DNA from 3 places in the Streptomyces sp. NPDC059787 genome. Region 3 is predicted to be linked to each of the others. Evidence: riboswitches for the same ligand, from Rfam matches in the RefSeq annotation. Region 3 holds a riboswitch; each other region holds the start of a gene.
The links. A riboswitch is a leader RNA that binds a small molecule or an ion and turns the genes downstream of it on or off. The one in region 3 is predicted to bind cyclic di-AMP.

Region 1 (6,724 bases), on a different contig from region 3:
AGGCGCACGGACGCGCCGAGGACGCTCACGCCGCGCGGGGCGACGACCACCGGTTCCAGGGTGATCGCGACGACCTCCGGATGGTCGTGGACCAGCCGCGACACCCTCAGCATCAGCTCCTCCAGCGCCGGGGTGTCGACCGGTGCCGAGCCGCGCCAGCCGAACAGGAGCGGTGCGGTCCGGATCGACCGCACCAGTGAGGTCGCGTCCCGGTCGGTGACCGGGATCAGCCGGTGCGCCATGTCCCCGAGCAGCTGGGAGGGCGCCCCGGCGAGGCCGAAGGACAGTACGGCTCCGGCGGCGGGGTCGATGACCGCGCGTACGACGGTGTCGACACCGCGCGGTGCCATCCGCTGCACCACGGGGCGCAGCTCCTCCGGGGCCCCGAACAGCTCCGTCAACTCGGTGTACGCCCGGCGCAGTTGCTCCTCGTCGGCCAGGTCCAGGCGGACGCCGCCCAGGTCGGCGCGGTGCCTCAGGTGGGGGGCGGTCGCCTTGAGGGCCACGGGGTAGCCGAGGGTGCGCGCGGCCTCGGCGGCGGTGCCGGGGTCCGGGGCGGGGAGGGCGCGGTGGACGTGAATGCCGTAGGTGCCGAGCAGGTCGCAGGTCTCGGCGGTGCCGAGGGTGAGGCCCTGGCCGCGCGAGAGCAGTCCGCCGATGAGGGCGGCGGCGCCCCGCTCGTCGATGTCGTCGTACTCCGGCACCTTGCCGGGGTCGGCGGCGTCCCGCCGCCACTGGCCGTACGCGACGGCCTGGGCGAGCGCCCGGACGGCACGCTCGGCGGCGGGGTAGGCGGGGATGAGGTGGGCGCCCTCGGGGGGTGCGACGGGGGCCGGCGGGCCGCCGTCGGCGGCCGCGCGGGCGCGGTCCGAGGCATCCGCGCGGGTCGGCGCACCGCTGCCGGCGGACGGCAGGACGCCCACGGCGGCCGAGGGCGGCGCGGCGCCGGACGGCCGGGACGCCGTGCCCGTCACCGTCACCGTCTGCGGCGCGGCGCCGGTCGCCGAAGGGGGTGCCGTGCTCGTCGCGGCCGACAGCGCCTCCGCGAGGCCGCCCAGTTCCACGTGGACCACCAGGACGGGTTTGGACGGGGTCGCGGCGGCGGCCGAACGCAGGGCCTGTGCCAGGGCCGCGTCGCCGACCGAGCCCTCCCCCACCGCCGGGATCGCGGTCACGACGACCGCGTCGCTCGTGTCGTCGGCCAGCGCGCGGGAGAGCGCCGCGTGGAAGTCCGCCGCCGAGGCGGCGGTGGTGAGGTCCAGCGGGCGGTGCGGACGCAGGCCCTCGGCGAGGCAGGCGTCGTAGGTGAGCAGGCCCAGGGACTCGGAGTTGCCGAGGATCGCCACCCGGGGTCCGGCCGGCAGGGGCTGGCGGGCGAGCAGCAGGCCCGCGTCGACCAGTTCGGTGATGGTGTCCACGCGGATCACCCCGGCCTGCCGCAGCAGCGCGGAGACCGTCGCGTGGGGCAGCCGGGTCGCCCGTACGGCGTGCCCCCGGGGCCCGGCTCCATGGCGTGCGCCCTGGACCACGACCAGCGGCTTCGCCGCCGCGGTGCGCCGGGCGAGGCGGGTGAACTTGCGGGGGTTGCCGATGGACTCCAGGTACATCAGGGCGACGTCGGTGTCGGGGTCCTCGTACCAGTACTGCAGGACGTCGTTGCCGGAGACGTCGGCCCGGTTGCCGGACGACACGAAGGTGGACACGCCGGTGACGCCGGTGACGCCGCCACCGCGCCGGTGCAGACGGGACAGCAGGGCGATGCCGATGGCGCCGGACTGGGCGAACAGTCCGATCCGGCCGGGTCGGGGCATCTCCGGGGCGAGCGAGGCGTTCAGTCGCACGTCGGGCGAGGTGTTGATGACGCCGAAGGCGTTCGGGCCGATGATCCGCATGCCGTACGAGCGCGCCTGCCGTACGAGGGCGCGCTGGCGTTCGCGGCCGTCGGGGCCCGACTCGGCGTAGCCGGCGGAGACGACGACGAGCCCCTGCACACCGTGCTCACCGCACTCGGTGACGATCTCGGGGACCCGCTCGGCGGGCACCGCGACGACCGCTAGGTCGACGGACCCGTCGATGTCCCGCACCGAGCGGAACGCGGCCACCCCGCCGAGTTCCTTCTCCCCCTCCCCCAGGGACTTGTTCACGGCGTACAGCCGGCCGGTGAACCCGGTGTCCCGGAGGTTGTCGAGGACGCTGCGGCCCACGCCGCCGGGGGTGCGGCCGGCGCCGACGACCGCCACCGAGCCGGGGGCGAGCAGCCGCTGCACCGAGCGTGCCTCGGCACGCTGTTCGCGCGCGTACTGCACGGCCATGGAGCGGTCGGTGGGTTCGAGGCCGAACTCCAGGCGGACGACACCGTCCTCGAAGCTGCGCCTCTGGGTGTACCCGGCGTCGGTGAACACCTTGATCATCTTGTTGTTGGCGGGCAGCACCTCGGCCGCGAACCGGCGGATGCCGCGCTCCCGCGCGACGGCACCGATGTGTTCGAGGAGGGCGGAGGCGACGCCCCGGCCCTGATGGGCGTCCTGGACGAGGAAGGCGACCTCGGCCTCGTCGGCCGGTGCCGACGCGGGCGCGCCGTCGGCGCCGATCCGGTCGTAGCGTACGGTGGCGATGAACTCGCCGCCGATGGTGGCCGCGAGTCCCACCCGGTCCACGAAGTCGTGGTGCGTGAAGCGGTGGACGTCCTTGGCGGACAGGCGAGGGTAGGGCGCGAAGAAGCGGTAGTACTTCGACTCGTCCGACACCTGCTCGTAGAAGCTGACCAGGCGCTCGGCGTCATCGACGGTGATGGGGCGGATGCGCGCGGTGCCGCCGTCGCGCAGCACCACGTCGGCCTCCCAGTGGGCGGGATACTCGTGCCGGTCCGACGAGGTCTGCATGGGCCCCAGAGTACGGCTCGCGTACGACAACGGCGCGAGGCAGTCTGTGGTGGACGACAGCCGGGCCGAGGCCGCGGTCCGGCTGTCACCGGGAGCGGGAGCTGATGCCGCTTCGGGCACGCTCCCGGCACGCTCCGGGCATGCTTCACGATGTGGGAAACTGGTCTAGACAACCCTGAACAGCGAAGGGCAGCAACACATGGCTGAGCGCCGCGTCAACGTCGGCTGGGCCGAGGGTCTCCACGCCCGCCCCGCCTCCATCTTCGTCCGAGCCGCCACGGCCGCAGGCGTCCCGGTGACGATCGCCAAGGCCGGGGGCGACCCCGTCAACGCGGCCTCCATGCTGGCCGTCCTGGGCCTGGGCGCCCAGGGCGGCGAGGAGATCGTCCTCGCCTCCGACGCCGAGGGCGCGGACGCCGCCCTGGAGCGTCTGGCGAAGCTGGTCTCCGAGGGCCTCGAGGAACTCCCCGAGACCGTCTGAGAACGCAATACCGAAAGGCCCGCCCGGACCACCGGGCGGGCCTTTCACTTTTTCCTCGCACGGGCAGCTTTCCCCTTTTACGGGCAGCATAAATAGTCCCCGAGAAATGCTCCCTCTTTGTATACGGCACCCGTGTTAATGACGAATGCTCGGCATGTTTACGGCATGTTGCGAGTTCCTCACACGGTCCGCGCGGCCGGCTCCGGAGGCGAAACGCAGGCGGTGCCCGGCGCTCGCCCGCTCGGTGTGCAGCGCCGTGACCGACCGCGCGCGGTCGCCGTCGCCGCGCGCCACGGCGTCCACGATCGCGCCGTGCTCCGCCCAGTACTCGACGGGATCGGACGGCCCCTCGGCGGCGTACATCCAGGCGATCTTGTGCCGCAGCTGGGTCAGTGTCGAGGTAAGTGCCGGGCTGCCGGTGGCCTGGGCGAGCGTCTCGTGGAACCAGCCGCTCAGGGAGCGCAGGTCGTCGCTGTTGCCCTGGCGGGCGCGTTCCTGCCCCAGCCGGACCAGGCCGCGCAGCACCTTCAGATGGGCCTCGGTGCGGCGCTGGGCCGCGCGGGAGGCACCGAGCGGCTCGAGGAGCATGCGCATCTCCAGCAGGTCGGCGGCCTCCTGCTCGGTGGGTTCCGCGACGCACGCGCCCGCGTGCCGCCGGGTCACCACGAATCCCTCGGCCTCCAGCGTGCGCAGCGCCTCCCGGACGGGGACGCGGGAGACGCCGTAACGGCGGGCGAGCACTTCCTCGGTGAGCCGGCCGCCGCGCTCGTGGACACCCGCGACGATGTCGTCCCGGATCGCCGTGCACACCGAGTGCGCGGGAATGCGCATGACGAACCTCCGGATTAATCCCCGTGAAACGCCGACGATTGACGTGTGTTCCGCGACTCTATTGCAATCGGCGGTAATTCACGACGGCGGGCCGGAATCCATGCATATTTTTTGGACAAGCGTTGCGGCGGTTCCCGGAAACACCGATGCCCCGGCTCGGGGAGCCGGGGCATCGGGAAGCGGACGGGTCAGAGGTTCACACCGTGCGCGCGGAGGTAGGCGACGGGGTCGAGGTCGGAGCCGTAATCGGCGCCCGTGCGGGCCTCGAAGTGCAGATGCGCGCCCGTGACGTTGCCGGTGTCGCCGGAGAGGCCGATCTGCTGTCCGGCGGCCACCTGCTGGCCCACCGAGACGCCGATGGACGACAGGTGGGCGTACTGGGTGTACGTGCCGTCGTGCATCTTGATGACGACCTGGTTGCCGTACGAGCCGCCCCAGCCGGCCTCGACGACGGTGCCGACGCCGACCGACCGGACGGAGGTGCCGCTCGCGGCGTGGAAGTCGACACCGGTGTGGCTGCCGGAGGACCACAGCGAGCTGCCGGCCTGGTAGCCGGTCGAGACGTACGAGCCGGGGATCGGGGAGACGAAGGTGTTGAGGCGCTCGCGCTCGGCCTCCCGGGCGGCGCGCTCCTTCTCCGCGCGGGCCTCCTCGGCCGCCTTGGCGGCCTTCTCGCGCGCGGCCTCCTCGGCGGCCTTCCGCGCGGCGGCCTCGGCCGCCTCCCGGGCGGCCTCGTGCTGGGCGGCCGCCTGGGCGTCGATCCGGTCGGCGATCGCGTCGCCGAGGGTGACGACGGGCGTGAGGCCGGTCTGTGCGGCAGCGGGCTCGGCGGCGAGTGCGGGGGCCGCGAGGGAGCCGACGACGCCGGTGGTGGTGAGCGCCGCGACGCCCGCCACGCGGGCGGTGCCGCGCTGCGTCCGGCTGGGACGACGGTGCTTGCCCGGGGCGCGGGTGAACGCCATGTACAGGCTGGTCCTTTCCTTCCCTCTCGCCTACCGGGTTAGCTGACGGGTTCGGAGCAGGAAGGTCTCCTACGGGCCCCCTCGCGACACGCGCGGGCGTCCGATTCACCCCAGGGACTGCGGTGGGTCCCCGGCTCCCCTGGCTCGCGCCGTAGGGGGACTCGGCGATGACTGTCCGGTGCCGCGGATGCGGCGCACTGCCCGACGAACAGCCCGGATGACGCTAAGCGGGCCGTCTCCCGATCCTCAAACGAATCCCGGTTTTTGTAGCGCATCCCACAGGTCAGACGGGCAACTTCCGCCCCGATTCGGGCATAAGCGGGCCCTGATGACTTTCGTGTCACCAGGGCCCCACGCGCGCGTGCGTCCTCGCCGCTCGCTACTCGGCCGTCACGACGGTGACTTCGCCGATGCCGAGGGCCTCGACGGGTGCCTTGATCTGCGCCGCGTCACCGACGAGGACGGTCACCAGGCGGTCCACCGGGAAGGCGTTCACGACGGCCGCGGTGGCCTCCACGGTGCCGGTCGCGGCCAACTGCCGGTACAGGTCGGCCTGGTAGTGGTCGGGCAGGTGCTGCTCGACCTGGTCGGCCAGGGTGCTCGCGACGGCCGCGGCGGTCTCGTACTTGAGCGGCGCCACGCCCACGAGGTTCTGCACCGCGACATCGCGTTCGTCGTCGGTGAGCCCGTCGGCGGCGAGCGTGCGCAGCACCGTCCACAGGTCCTCGAGGGCGGGGCCGGTGTTCGGGGTGTCGACGGAGCCGCTGATGGCCAGCATCGCCGCGCCGGTGCCGTCCGGGGCGGACCTGAGGACCTGGCCGAACGCCCGTACGCCGTAGGTGTAGCCCTTCTCCTCGCGCAGCACGCGGTCCAGGCGGGAGGTGAGGGTACCGCCGAGGCAGTACGTGCCGAGCACCTGCGCGGGCCACACGCGGTCGTGCCGGTCCGCGCCGACACGGCCGATCAGCAGCTGCGTCTGGACGGCGCCGGGGCGGTCCACGATCACGACGCGCCCGGTGTCGTCGGCGGCCACCGGCGGAACGGGCCGCGGCTGCGCCGAGGAGCCGGTCCAGGCGCCCAGGGTGTCGCCGAGCAGCGCGTCCAGGTCGATGCCGGTGAGGTCGCCGACGACCACGGCGGTCGCCGTGGCGGGGCGGACGTGCTTCTCGTAGAAGGCGCGGACGGCCGCGGAGTCGATGCCGGTGACCGTCTCCTCGGTGCCCTGGCGCGGACGCGACATACGGGCACTCGCCGGGAACAGCTCCTTGGAGAGCTCCTTGGCGGCGCGGCGGGAGGGGTTGGCCAGCTCGTGCGGGATCTCGTCGAGGCGGTTGCGGACCAGCCGCTCGACCTCGCTGTCGGCGAACGCCGGCGCCCTGAGCGCGTCGGCGAGCAGTCCGAGTCCCTTGGTGAGCCGGGAGGCCGGGACCTCCAGGCTGAGGCGGACGCCGGGGTGGTCGGCGTGCGCGTCCAGGGTGGCGCCGCAGCGCTCCAGCTCGGCGGCGAACTCCTCGGCGGAGTGCTTGTCGGTGCCCTCGGAGAAGGCCCGCGCCATGATCGTGGCGACA
Region 2 (6,724 bases), on a different contig from region 3:
CGAGGCCGAGGCGCTGTTTCATGCCGAGGGAGTACGCCTTCGCCTTCTTGCCGGCGGCGGCCGTGAGGCCCACCCGGTCGAGGGCGGCGGCGACGCGGGCACGCCGGGTGCGCGGGTCGGCGGTCGGGTCGGCGGCGTCGTAGCGCAGGAGGTTGTCCCGGCCGGAGAGGAAGCCGTACAGGGCCGGGCCCTCGATGAGGGCGCCGACGTGGGGCAGCACGGCGCGCGCGGAGCGCGGCATGGGGCGCCCCAGGACGTGCGCCGTGCCGGAGGTCGGCTCGATCAGGCCCATCAGCATGCGGATGGTGGTGGTCTTGCCGGAGCCGTTGGGGCCGAGGAAGCCGAAGACGCTGCCCGCCGGGACGGTCAGGTGCAGACCGTCGACGGCGAGCTGTCCGCCGCGGTAGCGCTTGGTGAGCGCGCGGGTGGTGATGACTCCCTCACCCGCGCGCACCCCGTCCGGCTCGCCGGCGGACGCCTCGCCCATCGCTCCCTCGTTCCCTGTCACATGGTCACGTCGTAAGGTCCCGGGGCCTTACTTCCCCGCGTCGGCCGCCTTCACGAGCGCGTCCTTGGTGACGGTGCCCACGTAGACCTTGCCGTCCTCGGTGATCAGGGCGTTCACCAGGCGGGTGCTGAACACCGTGCCGGTGCCGAACTCGCCCTTGACCTGGTCGCCGAGCGAGCCGAGGAAGCCGTCGAGGTCACCGCCGGTCCCGCCGGCGGGCAGGCCGCCCTCGCCGCCGGTGTCGAAGGTGGCGACGGTGTTCCAGCCCTCGCCGAGCATCTTCAGCCCGTCGAGACCCTTGGCCAGGTCCTCCTCGGACTTCGGGGCGTTCTCCGGCTTCCCGGAGTGCTCCCGGCCCTGGTCGAGTTCGCCGTCCTCGGTCACCTTCGCGCCCTTGGGCGGGGTGAAGTCGAACGTCGAGGCGGCCGGCTTGTCGAAGCTCACCTTGGTGAAGCCGACGTCCACGACGGCCGCGCCGCCGCTCGACGGGGTGAGCGTGAACTTCAGCGGCACACCGGTCCTGTGGTCGACCGCGATGCTGATCGCGCCGACCGTGGAGCCGGACTGCCTGGGCTTGACGACCAGCTTGTACGCGTCCCGGCCGGCCACCTGGGCGGTGCCGTCGACGGTCACGGACGTGGTGTCGTCGACCGCCTTCAGCGCCTCCTCGGCGAAGTCCTTCGGGGTGGCCGGGGGCTGCTGCTCCCGGTCCTCGCCGGAGGCGTCGACGGTGCCGTGGTAGACCTCGTTGGAGCCGCTGTCGTAGCCCCAGACGTCCTTGCCGTTGTGGATCAGGCTGTACTCGGCGGCGTTCTCCAGGAGCGACACCTTCTGCCGGTCCGGGCCGTCGGCCGCGATCCGCAGGGTGTGCGTGCCGGAGGCCAGTTCGGTGAGCTTTGCGGACGGGTCGGCCGAGGAGCCGCCGTCCTCGCCCTGCCCCGTGGCGCCGGACGCGAGGCTGTTCTCCAGGCCGCCGAGGTCCGGCAGACCGAGGTCCGTGGTGATCTTCACGGTGCCGGACAGCTGCTCCACGTCCGACTGCGCGATCTTCTCGATGAGCTGTGCGGCGGTGATCTCCGGCAGGTCGGGGTCGCCGGAGCTGGCGATGGCCGGGACGAGCCCGATGGTCGCGGCCGCCACTCCCATCACCGTGACCGGGACGACGTACCGCGCGGCCCTGCGCCGCCCCGCGCGCGGCTCGTCGGCCTCCCGCGCGATCGTCATGTCGTCGGATTCGTACGGTGCCATGTGTGCCCTACCTCCGTGGTCGGCGGCGGCTTTTCGTCTCGTGACCTCGCACCGGTCTCACCCCGAGCCGCCATTCTCACCCGAATCGGTGAGAAGTGGTGTTGTCCGTCGTGGTCCATCTGACCAAATCCGGCAGGCGGATTCGTCAGACCCCGGACGCAACTCCACGTACTGCTGGGGTATGACACGGAGGACGGTTTCCTCCCCCGCCCCGTAGGGGTCGGGGGAGTTCGGGCCGGCTCAGCCCGCGCGGTGCACCACCGCGTCGCACAGTTGCACGAGTGCCGTCCTCGCCTCGCACTCCCGCAGCGGGGCGAGCGCCGCGCGCGCCTCCTCGGCGTAGCGCACGGTGTCCCGGCGGGCCTGCTCCAGCGCGGGGTGGGCGCGCAGCAGCCGCAGCGCCTCGGCGTGCCGGGCGTCGTCGGTGAGGTCGGAGTCGAGCAGCTCGCACAGGGCGATGTCGTCGGCGAGACCCAGCCGGGCCGCCCGTTCACGCAGCCGCAGCACGGGCAGGGTGGCGATGCCCTCGCGCAGGTCGGTGCCGGGGGTCTTGCCGGACTCGTGGGAGTCGGAGGCGATGTCCAGGACGTCGTCGGCGAGCTGGAAGGCGACGCCGAGCCGCTCGCCGTACTGGGTCAGCACGTCCACGACCGTCTCGTCGGCGCCGGACATCATCGCGCCGAACCGGCAGGCGACGGCGACCAGCGAGCCGGTCTTGCCGCCGAGCACGTCCAGGTAGTGGTCGACCGGGTCGCGGCCGTCCTGCGGTCCCGCGGTCTCCAGGATCTGCCCGGTGACCAGCCGCTCGAACGCCTCGGCCTGCACCCGCACGGCCTCAGGACCGAGGTCGGCCAGGATGTGCGAGGCCCGCGCGAAGAGGAAGTCGCCGGTGAGGACCGCGACGGAGTTGCCCCAGCGGGCGTTCGCGCTGTCGACGCCGCGCCGCACCTCGGCCTCGTCCATCACGTCGTCGTGGTACAGCGTGGCCAGATGGGTGAGCTCCACGACCACGGCCGAGGGCACGACACCGGGCGCGTAGGGGTCGCCGAACTGGGCGGCGAGCATCACGAGCAGCGGACGGAACCGCTTGCCGCCGGCCCGCACCAGGTGCTGGGCGGCTCCCGTGATGAAGGGGACCTCACTCTTGGTGGCTTCGAGCAGCCCTTCCTCGACAGCCGTCATTCCGGCCTGGACATCGGCTTCCAGAGCCTGGTCCCGCACGCTCAGCCCGAACGGCCCGACGACGGTCACGAGGGGTCTCCTGTCTGCTGGTGTCCCACTGGCGGTTACACGGAATGTCGATAGGTCGCTGCCACCACTCAAGTCAGCGTATCCGGTCATGTTCCGATCACCGCCAGCGCCCGGCGTTACGGGCAGGGCGGTACGGGATCAGGAGCGGAGTGCTTTTGATCGGCTGATAACAACGGACATTCTTCGGCTTTCCCGGACGTAGCAATCCACTCCTCGACCCGCCTCCCGGGCCCCGCCTCGCCACGCGGACCATCCTGCCCGCCCCGACGTCCGATTTGCCGTAAATACAGAGCTAATTCCCCTTGGCGAAAAATGCGCTCACAGGTGATCCCCAGTGAAGTGGGTCACGCGCGATCCGGCACCCCCACCGACCGCCGCCATCCCCCTTCCCCCTTCCCCCGACGCCGAGTTGACCCTTGGCAGTAGCAAAGGATCAAGCACCCCAAAACCCCCATCACAAGATCAAACGGCACCTTCTGTGATGCCCGCGCTTGTTTCCGACATGTGCTCTCGCATACGTTCCGGGCCTGCCGGGTGGACGCCTAATCCTGCCGCCGCCCGCATCACACCCGACGACGAACTCAAGACGGCAGGAGTGGGGGACCCAGGTAAGCCGCCGCACCGGACATCGCACCGGGACGGCTAGGGGTGAAGCCATGCCCGCAGGGGCACGGCCGGGCACTCTCCCGCCCGAACCCGACAGCTCACCTCGCAGGCGTAGGAGAGGAACCCAGACATGCCTGCTTTCGGTCAGCTCAGCCGCTTCGGCAACCGCCGCCTCGCCCGTTCCCTCGCCGTCGCCGGCACCGGCGTCGCCATGGTCGCCCTGCCGCTGTTCGGCGCGACCAGCGCCTCCGCGGCCACCACCGAGCCGACGACGCCGACGACCGCCGCCTCCGTGACGGCGTACCCGGACAACCTCGACGGCTGGATCCGCGAGTCGCTGGACATCATGGCGCAGCAGGGCATCCCGGGCAGCTACGACGCCATCCACCGCAACATCATGCGCGAGTCCTCCGGCAACCCGTACGCCATCAACAACTGGGACTCCAACGCCGCCGCCGGCACCCCGTCGAAGGGTCTGCTGCAGATCATCGACCCGACCTTCGCGGCCTACCACGTGCCCGGCACCGCCTTCGACCCGTACGACCCGATCGCGAACATCACGGCGGCCTGCAACTACGCGGCCGACCGCTACGGCTCCATCGACAACGTCTTCGGCGCGTACTGAGCCACCCGCTGACGGGCGAGCGTCATCGCCCCGCCGAACAGTCGCTCGAGGACGACGGCCACGCCGTCGTCCTCGTTCGACGTGGTGACCTCGTCCGCCACCGCCTTCAGTTCGGGATGCGCGTTGGCCATGGCGACGCCGTGGGCCGCCCAGTCGAACATGGGGACGTCGTTCGGCATGTCGCCGAAGGCGATCGTCCGCGCCGGGCTCAGCCCCAGGTGCTCGGCGGCCAGCGCCAGCCCGGTCGCCTTGGTCACCCCGCAGGGCTGGAGCTCCACGGTGCCCGGCCCCGACATGGTGACCGTGGCCAGTGACCCGATCACCGACCGGGCCGCCGCCGCCAACGCGTCGTCGGACAGGTCCGGGTGGCGCAGCAGCACCTTGCTGATCGGCCGGTCCCACAGCTCGGCCCGCCGCTCGACCCGCACCGCGGGCAGGGTCGGGTGCGGCATCAGATAGCCGGGCTCGATCAGCGTCAGCCCGTCGACCCCGTCCTGGTCGACCGCGGCGTGCACCTCCCCCACCTCGGCCTCGATCTTGCCGAGCGCCGTCTCCGCCAGTTCCCGGTCCAGCGTGACGGACCACAGCAGCCGGTGCGCGCCGGCGTCGTACACCTGCGCGCCCTGTCCGCACACCGCGAGCCCCGTGCAGCCGAGGTCGTCCAGGAGCGGCCGCACTCTGGGGGCCGGGCGCCCCGTCACCACGAGGTGTCGCGCGCCGGCCCGCTCCGCCCGCGCGAGCGCGGCGAGGGACCGGTCGGAGAGGGTGTCGTCGCCGCGCAGCAGCGTCCCGTCCAGGTCGGTGGCGATGAGTGAGTACGCGGTGGGTGCGGCCATGATCAGAGAATACGGACAACCCGACGGTCCGATTCACCGTGCCCGTTTGCGCTCGCTTTCGGTGCGGTTCCCTTCTCTCGACTTCTCTCGACGCCGGGTAAGGACCGGTTCAGGTCTCTTTCACCGTTTGGCAAGAACATGGTCCGCTATCTACCGTCCGCCCGGTCCGGGGCGGTACCTTCCAAGGGTCCAGGGGGGACTTGATCGGGGGGTCAGGTGAGCAGTGGACGCATGCGTGTGCTGAGGCCCGGGGAGCTCGGCGAGGGGGAGCGGGAGCGCTGGCGGGAACTGCGCGCCGCGACGGACGCACCGCGCAACCCGTTCATGGAACCGGAGTTCAGCGTCGCCGTGGCCCGGGTGCGCCCGCGGGCCCGGGTCGCCGTGCTGTACGAGGGCGCTCAGCCGGTGGGTTTCCTGCCGTACGAGCGGGGTGCGCTGGGGCAGGGCCGGGCGATCGGGCTCGGGGTGTCGGACTGCCAGGGCGCGGTCCTGGGCCCCGGTGTCGCCCTGGAGACGGACGAACTGCTGCGGGGCTGCTCGGTGTCGAGCTTCGCCTTCGACAACCTGGAGGCGGGCCAGCGGCTGTTCGTGCCGTACGCGGCCGAGGAGCACGCCACCTACGTCATCGACGTGGAGAAGGGCTACGAGGCGTACGAGTCGGTGCTGCGCACCCAGTCGCCGAAGTTCCTGAAGACCACGCTGGCCAAGGAGCGCAGGCTGGGCCGCCAGGCCGGGACCGTGCGGTTCGTCTTCGACGAGCGCGACCCGGCCGCGCTGCGCGCGCTGGTGGAGTGGAAGTCGGCGCAGTACCGCAGGACCGGGCGGCGCGACCGGTTCGCACAGGAGTGGATCGCCCGGCTCGTGGGCCGGCTCGCCGAGACCCGCGCCGCCCAGTGCACGGGCACGCTGTCGGTCCTGTACGCCGGGGACCGCCCCGTCGCCGCGCACTTCGGGCTGCGCTCGGCGTCCGTCCTGGCCTGCTGGTTCCCGGCGTACGACCCGGATTTCGCGAAGTACTCGCCGGGTCTGGTGCTGCATCTGCGGATGGCCGAGGCGGCGGCGGCCGAGGGCATCGGCCTGCTCGACATGGGGCGCGGTCCGGCCGAGTACAAGGACTCGCTGAAGACCGGCGAACTCGCCGTCTACGAGGGGGCGGTGACCCGCCCGGGCGTGGGCGCCGCGCTGCACCGGCTGAGCCGCGAGCCCGCGCGCCGCGCGCACGGCTTCGTCCGTACCCGTCCGCGCCTGGCGGCGCTGGCGGCGCGGACCCTGAAGGGCGCGGCACGGCTGCGCCGGTCGTGAGAAGGGGGAGGACGGGTGTCCCGAAGAGCGCGTACGCAGGAGGAGATACGGCGGTTCCTGGCCATCGGAGCGGTGCAGGTCGCCGAGATCGACCTGGACGGTGACGAGGCCGCACCGAGACCCGGCCCGGGCAGCCCACCGGTCACCCACGGTGAGGTGTTCCTGCTGGTCAGACGGGCGGGCCGCCCGGTGGGGACGCTACTGACCCGGGTACCGGAGGGCGCGGACCCGCGGGCGGTGCTGACGGAGGCCGCCTCCGCGGTGGCGGCGGAGGACGTGGAGGTGACGGAGTGCGGGGAGCCGCCGTACGCCTCGGTCGTCGTGGCCACCAGGGAGCGTGCCGGACAG
Region 3 (6,724 bases):
AATGGGTCAACCGGGATCACTTCTTCGTTCTCCCGGGGCCAATTCCTTGTGAAGAACTTCACGAACTTTCCCGGCGGAGCCTCGCCGGGGGACCCGAAAGGCCCCCCGGGCGCCGCTCAAACGCCATCCCGACTGCTCAGCGGAGTGCTACTGATCAGTAGTAGAGGAGGCCTGGGCCACGGACCAGGCGATGCCGTCGAGGATGTCGTGCTCCGACACCACGACCTCCTCCGCGCCGATCCGCTCCATGATCGCCAGAAGGACCAGGGCCCCGGCGCCGATCACGTCGACCCGGCCCGGGTGCATGGAGGGCACCGCCGCGCGCTCGGCGTGGGTGGAGCGCAGCAGCCACTCGGTGATCTCGCGGACGCGGTCGCGGGAGACTCGTGAGTGGTGGATGGCCTCGGAGTCGTACTCGGGGAGGTCCTGGGCGATCGCCGACACGGTCGTGACCGAGCCGGCCAGGCCGACCAGGGTGTGCGCCCCGCGCAGCGGGACCGTCTCCTCGGCGCGGTCGAGGGCGGCCTCGATGTCGGCCCGTATGGCCGTGATCTGCTCCTCGGCCGGCGGGTCCGTCACGGCCCCGTCCCGCACCAGGTGCCGCTCGGTCATCCGTACGCAGCCGACGTCCACGGAGCGGGCGGCGCGCACGTGGTCGTCGCCCACGACGAACTCGGTCGAGCCGCCGCCGATGTCCACGACCAGGAAGGGGCGGTGCAGATCGGTCCGGCCCGTCAGCTCCTTGGTGGCCCCGGTGAAGGAGAACTCGGCCTCCTGGTCACCGGTGATGACCTCGGGCTCCACCCCCAGGATGTCCACCACCCCGCGCACGAACTCGTCGCGGTTCTCGGCGTCGCGGGAGGCGGAGGTGGCGACGAAGCGCAGGTGCTCCGCGCCGTGCTCCTTGATGACCTCCGCGTACTCGCGGCAGGCGGCGAACGTCCGCTCCAGCGCCTCGGGCGCCAGCCGGCCCGTACGGTCGACGCCCTGGCCGAGCCGCACGATCGTCATCCGCCGGTCCAGTTCGGTGAGTTCACCGGTCTGCGGATCCGCGTCGGCCACCAGCAGCCGGATGGAGTTCGTGCCGCAGTCGATGGCGGCGACCCGGGTCACCGGCCGTCCTCCTTCACGGGAAGCGTCACGCAGGTGCCCTTGCGCCACCACTCCGGCAGCATCGCCAGCGCCTCGTCGCCCAGCGGGTTGACGCCGGGGCCCGCGGCCAGCGAGTGGGCGACCAGCACGTGCAGACACTTCACCCGGTCCGGCATGCCGCCCGCGCTGGGGAAGTTCTTGAGCTCCTCGATCTCGTCGCGGCGCCGGACGTAGTCCTCGTGCGCCGCGCGGTACGCGGCCGCCAGCACCGGGTCGGTTGCCAGCCGCTCCGTCATCTCCTTCATCACGCCGTTCGCCTCCAGCGTCCCGATCGCGGAGTTCGCCTTCGGGCAGGTGAGGTAGTAGAGCGTCGGGAAGGGGGTGCCGTCGGGCAGCCTCGGGGCGGTCTCCACGACGTCCGGCTGTCCGCAGGGGCAGCGGTGCGCGATGGCGCGCAGCCCGCGCGGGGGCCGCCCGAGCTGCTGCTTGAAGGCCTCGACGTCCGCGTCGGTGGGCTCGGTGCGGGGGGTCGTGGGCGGAGGCGTTTCCATACCTGTCTTTCCGGGGCTTTCCATGTAAGAGGTCACTGGTCGGCGGCGTCGGCCTTGTCGACGCCGTCCCAGACGTTCGCGTACCAGGGGCGGTCGGCGGCTTCGGGATCCGTGCGGGACTGCTTCGCCGTACCCGGGTCGATGACGATGTAGCCGGTCTCGCCGGGCAGGACGTAATGCAGCCGCCTGCGGATCTCCTGCTCGGCGTACGCGTCGTCCTGCCAGCGGGCCTTCATGTCACGCAGCCGTTCGACCCGCCGGCGGGCCTCGTCCTGCTCCTGCTGGAGGTCGGCGATGTCCGCGCGCTGGGAGACGTACTGCCGCATGGGGTAGGCGAGGGCGACGATCAGGGAGCAGACCACCAGGGCGAGCAGCGCGGCCCGGCCGGTCAGCCGGGAGCGGCGGGCCTGGCGCTTGGTCTGCGAGCGGTAGACCCGGGCCGCGGTCTGCTCACCGATCAGCCGGATCCTGGTCGCGGTGGAGAAACGGTCCCGGTCCTTGACCGCCATGTTCCCGCCTCTCGTTCACCGTCATACGCGCGTACGTCCCCGCACACGGTACGGGACCGGGTACGGGGACGTACGTACGACGCTGCCTACGGGTGTCAGCCCTTGCCGTGCTTACTGGTCCGCAGAGCGCTGTGCCTACTGGTCCGCAGAGCGGAACCGCGGGAACGCGCTGCGGCCGGCGTACACCGCGGCGTCGTCGAGGATCTCCTCGATGCGCAGGAGCTGGTTGTACTTGGCGACGCGCTCGGAGCGGGCCGGGGCGCCGGTCTTGATCTGGCCGCAGTTGGTGGCGACGGCCAGGTCGGCGATGGTGACGTCCTCGGTCTCGCCGGAGCGGTGGGACATCATGCACTTGAAGCCGTTGCGCTGGGCCAGCTCGACGGCGTCCAGGGTCTCGGTCAGCGAGCCGATCTGGTTGACCTTGACCAGCAGGGCGTTGGCGGCGCCCTCCTCGATGCCGCGGGCGAGGCGCTCGGGGTTGGTGACGAACAGGTCGTCGCCGACGAGCTGGACCTTGTCACCGAGCTTGGCGGTGATGGTCTTCCAGCCCTCCCAGTCGTCCTCGAACAGCGGGTCCTCGATGGAGACCAGCGGGTACGCCTCGACGAGCTCGGCGTAGTACTCGGTCATCTCGGCGGCGGAGCGCTCCTTGCCCTCGAAGGTGTAGGAGCCGTCCTTGTAGAACTCGGACGCGGCGACGTCGAGCGCGAGGGCGATCTGCTCGCCGGGGGTGTAGCCGGCCTCCTTGATCGCCTCGAGGATGAGGTCGAGGGCCTCGCGGTTGGAGCCGAGGTTCGGGGCGAAGCCGCCCTCGTCGCCGAGGCCGGTGGCCAGGCCCTTGCTCTTCAGGACCTTCTTCAGGGTGTGGTAGACCTCGGTGCCCCAGCGCAGGGCCTCGGAGAAGGACTCCGCGCCGATCGGGGCGATCATGAACTCCTGGATGTCCACGTTGGAGTCGGCGTGCGAGCCGCCGTTCAGGATGTTCATCATCGGCACCGGCAGCAGGTGCGCGTTGGGGCCGCCCAGGTAGCGGAAGAGCGGGAGGTCGGAGGCCTCGGAGGCGGCGTGGGCGACGGCGAGCGAGACGCCGAGGATGGCGTTGGCGCCGAGGGAGCCCTTGTTGTCGGTGGCGTCCAGGTCGAACATCGCCTGGTCGATCAGGCGCTGCTCGGTGGCGTCGTAGCCGACGAGCTCCGGGCCGATCTGCTCGATGACGGCCAGGACGGCCTTCTCGACACCCTTGCCCAGGTAACGGTTGGCATCGCCGTCACGGAGTTCGATGGCCTCGAAGGCGCCGGTGGAGGCGCCGGACGGGACGGCGGCACGACCCGTGCTGCCGTCGTCGAGGCCGACCTCGACCTCGACCGTGGGGTTGCCTCGGGAGTCCAGGATTTCCCGGGCTACGACGACGTCGATGGACGGCACGAGCATCTCCTTCTTGGATGTGACGCGGGTGGGCAGGACCCCGGAGGGTCTTGCGAGACCGAGCCTAACCGGCTCCGGGCGATCGGCCATCCGGCCGCCCGTCCCGTGGACAGAACCGAGAGTAAATTGTTTCCGAACGGAACAAAGCCGTTTCCGGAAACCCGGCCGTAAAAAACCCCGCCCCGGCGCGTACGGGGGAAGACGCACCGGGGCGGGGAGCAGGGGGCAGCCGCTTACTTGAGGTGCAGCTGCTGGCCCGGGTAGATGAGGTCGGCGTCGTCGACGATGTCGTCGTTCAGCTCGAACAGCTCGGCCCAGCCGCCCTCGACGTCGCGCTCGGCGGCGATGGAGCTGAGGGTGTCGCCCTTGACGACCTTGTACTCGCCGTCGCCCTTCTCGACCTTCTTGCCGGTCGGGGTGGTGACGGTCTTCTCCTCGGCCTTCCGCTCGACCCGCTTCTCGGTCTTCTGCTCGGCGGCCGGGCGCTCGGTGGAGCGGGAGGCCTTCTGCTCGGTCTCACGGGTCCCGGTGGAACCGGTGCTCTGCGAGGAGCCGGAGTCGTTCGAGGAGGAACCGGCGTAGGCGGCGTTGGACAGGCCCGTGCCGCAGACCGGCCAGGCGCCCTTGCCCTGGCCCGCGAGGACCTTCTCGGCGATCTCGATCTGCTGCGCCTTGCTGGCCCGGTCGGCGGTGGAGGCGTACTGCGTGCCGCCGTACGCGGCCCAGGTGGAGGCGGAGAACTGCAGGCCGCCGTAGTAACCGTTGCCGGTGTTGATGGACCAGTTGCCGCCGGACTCGCACTGGGCGACGGTGTCCCACTCGGAGGCGGTGGCGGCGGAGGCGCTGCCGGCCGCCATCAGCGGGACGGCGACGGCGGCGGAGGTGACACCGGCGACGGCGATCGCGCGGGTGGCCTTGGACGGACGACGGTGCTTGCCCTTGCCGGAAAACAGCATGGTGGATCCCCTCACCGACGCCTGCGAGGTGAGCTGTCGGGTTCGGGCCGGTTGAGTTGCCCGGCCACGTCCCTCACGGGACGCGGCTTCACCCCAAGCCCTGTCCGGTGTCAACCACCGGAAGGGGCGCTTACCTTGGGTCCCCCGCTCCTGCCTACGGCGCATGACGCGACGACTGTTCCCGTGCTGCCACTGGCAGGATTCGGCGTGGCGGCAGCCGGGGCCCGCGGTGGCGAGCGGTCACGACCGTAGACACGCGATCCGCGGAATTTCAAAGACGATCAGGGCCTCTGAGACCTATCTCTCACAGTCTTTAAAACGGACATTCGCCGCGAATCATGACGCCAACTGCCGCCGCGTCCGGGCCCTTTCGGGCGTCACTTCTCGTCCGGTTCGACCCCGACCTCGAGCTCCTGACCCGGCAGGATGAGGTCCGGGTCGGCGCCGACGACCTGCTCGTTCTCGGCGTAGAGCGAACGCCATCCGCCGCCCAGTTCAAGGGAGTCGGCGATGGACGAGAGGCTGTCGCCGGTGCGCACGGTGTACGAGCCGTCGGCGGCGTCGCGCGAGGCGTCGGTGCCGCGCGAGGCATGCCGGCCGGACGATTCCGACGTACGGTCCTCCGTCCCGCCCTCCTCGGCGGTGACACCGCGGTGGCGGCCGGTACCGGTGCCTTCGGTGTCGGTGACTTCGGAAGAACCGGTGGTCTGCCCGGACTTGTCCGACTCGTCACTCTTGGGGGTGGCCGAGGCGGAGGAGGAGGTGCCGGATCCGTCGCCGGAGCCGGTGTCCGAATCCGTGTCCGAGTCGCTCGACTTGCCGGACTTGGCCGATTCACCGGCCGCACCCTCGCCGCCCTCCGACCCTTCCGCGCCGGACGACGGGTCGGACGTGGCCGACGAGGAGGACGAAGCGGATGAATCGCCGGAGTCCGACGATCCGGACGAGTCCGAAGAGTCGGACGACTTGGAGGAGCCGGACGCGTCCGAGGTCGAGCCCTCCGCCACGCCCGTGTCGATGTCGGCCGACGTCGAGTCCTGGTTCAGGCCCGCCGTCAGTCCGCAGGTGCGCCACGCGCCGACCCCCTGGTCGGCGAGGATCCTCTCGGCCACGGCTATCTGCTGGCCGCGGCTGGCCTGGTCGGGGCTGGTCGCGTAGTCCAGTCCGCCGTAGTTCTCCCAGTCGTCCTGGGTCAACTGCAGGCCGCCGTAGTAGCCGTTGCCGGTGTTCTGGCTCCACGAGCCACCGGACTCGCACTCGGCGACCCGGTCCCAGGTCGCGCCGTCGGCCGCGCTGGCGCTGCCGGCCCCGAGGAGCGGGATCGCGATGGCGGAGCCGGTCACCCCGGCCGCGACGAGGAGAGCCGGAGCCTGGCGGGGGCGGCGGTGCCGACCGTTCCCGGAGAGCATGCGGAGACCTTTCGCAAGACAGCAATGACCGGCGCGGCGAACGGAAAACGAACCGATGCACCGCACTTGATGGGTGAACGTATCCGCAGACGATCACTTGTCACAAGTTCATGCCGCGCAGATCACGTGAAGATCACAGAGTTGAGCGCGTGTCATGTTTGCGCTGGTCCACTCGGGGGCACAGCGGACGGCGGCCCGGGCCGTCACTTCCGCGGAGGGGTGAACTCCACCGGAAGCGTACGCAGGCCGCGCATGATGAGCCCGCCCCGCCAGCGGAGTTCGGCCGGTTCCGCCGCGAGCCGCAGGTCCGGCAGACGCGTCAGCAGGGTGGCGAGCGCGGTCTGGCCCTCCAGGCGGGCCAGCGGGGCGCCCAGGCAGTAGTGGATGCCGTGGCCGTACCCCAGATGCTGGTTGTCGCGCCGGCCGAGGTCGAGCACGTCCGGGTCGGCGAACCGCTCCGGGTCCCGGTCCGCGGCGGCGAGCACGACGAGGACGGGGTCGCCGGCCGCGATGCGCTGCCCGCCGATGGTGACCGGCTCGGTGGCGAACCGCCAGGTGGCGAGCTCCACGGGACCGTCGTACCGCAGGAGCTCCTCGACACCGGTCTCCAGCAGCCCGCGCTCCCCGGCGGCGAGGGCCCCCTGCAGGCGCTCACGCTGGCCGGGGTGGGTGAGCAGGGCGTAGGTGCCGTTGCCGATGAGGTTGACGGTGGTCTCGAAACCGGCGAACAGCAGGATGAACGCCATGGCGGCGGCCTCGTTCTCGGTGAGGTGCTCACCGTG

Region 1: it holds a riboswitch for cyclic di-AMP, as region 3 does, so the genes downstream of both, ACFV5H_RS10090 (M23 family metallopeptidase) here and ACFV5H_RS17910 (transglycosylase family protein) in region 3, are expected to answer to the same signal.
Region 2: it holds a riboswitch for cyclic di-AMP, as region 3 does, so the genes downstream of both, ACFV5H_RS00855 (transglycosylase SLT domain-containing protein) here and ACFV5H_RS17910 (transglycosylase family protein) in region 3, are expected to answer to the same signal.

The regions. Positions count from the first base shown of each region.
Region 1 is NZ_JBHWHX010000008.1:98,161-104,884, forward strand. It holds gene ACFV5H_RS10075 (GNAT family N-acetyltransferase) at 1-2,882, opposite strand, end outside; gene ACFV5H_RS10080 (HPr family phosphocarrier protein) at 3,082-3,363, shown strand; gene ACFV5H_RS10085 (GntR family transcriptional regulator) at 3,499-4,194, opposite strand; gene ACFV5H_RS10090 (M23 family metallopeptidase) at 4,383-5,156, opposite strand; cyclic di-AMP (ydaO/yuaA leader) riboswitch at 5,169-5,333, opposite strand; gene ACFV5H_RS10095 (M16 family metallopeptidase) at 5,536-6,724, opposite strand, start outside.
Region 2 is NZ_JBHWHX010000001.1:174,289-181,012, reverse strand. It holds gene ACFV5H_RS00870 (ABC transporter ATP-binding protein) at 1-487, opposite strand, end outside; gene ACFV5H_RS00865 (outer membrane lipoprotein carrier protein LolA) at 536-1,756, opposite strand; gene ACFV5H_RS00860 (polyprenyl synthetase family protein) at 1,997-3,007, opposite strand; cyclic di-AMP (ydaO/yuaA leader) riboswitch at 3,571-3,738, shown strand; gene ACFV5H_RS00855 (transglycosylase SLT domain-containing protein) at 3,744-4,238, shown strand; gene ACFV5H_RS00850 (HAD family hydrolase) at 4,202-5,074, opposite strand; gene ACFV5H_RS00845 (GNAT family N-acetyltransferase) at 5,306-6,376, shown strand; gene ACFV5H_RS00840 (glycosyltransferase) at 6,392-6,724, shown strand, end outside.
Region 3 is NZ_JBHWHX010000016.1:130,052-136,775, reverse strand. It holds gene ACFV5H_RS17930 (exopolyphosphatase) at 148-1,113, opposite strand; gene ACFV5H_RS17925 (DUF501 domain-containing protein) at 1,110-1,643, opposite strand; gene ACFV5H_RS17920 (septum formation initiator family protein) at 1,676-2,152, opposite strand; gene eno (phosphopyruvate hydratase) at 2,288-3,577, opposite strand; gene ACFV5H_RS17910 (transglycosylase family protein) at 3,811-4,533, opposite strand; cyclic di-AMP (ydaO/yuaA leader) riboswitch at 4,537-4,705, opposite strand; gene ACFV5H_RS17905 (transglycosylase family protein) at 4,911-5,942, opposite strand; gene ACFV5H_RS17900 (cytochrome P450) at 6,146-6,724, opposite strand, start outside.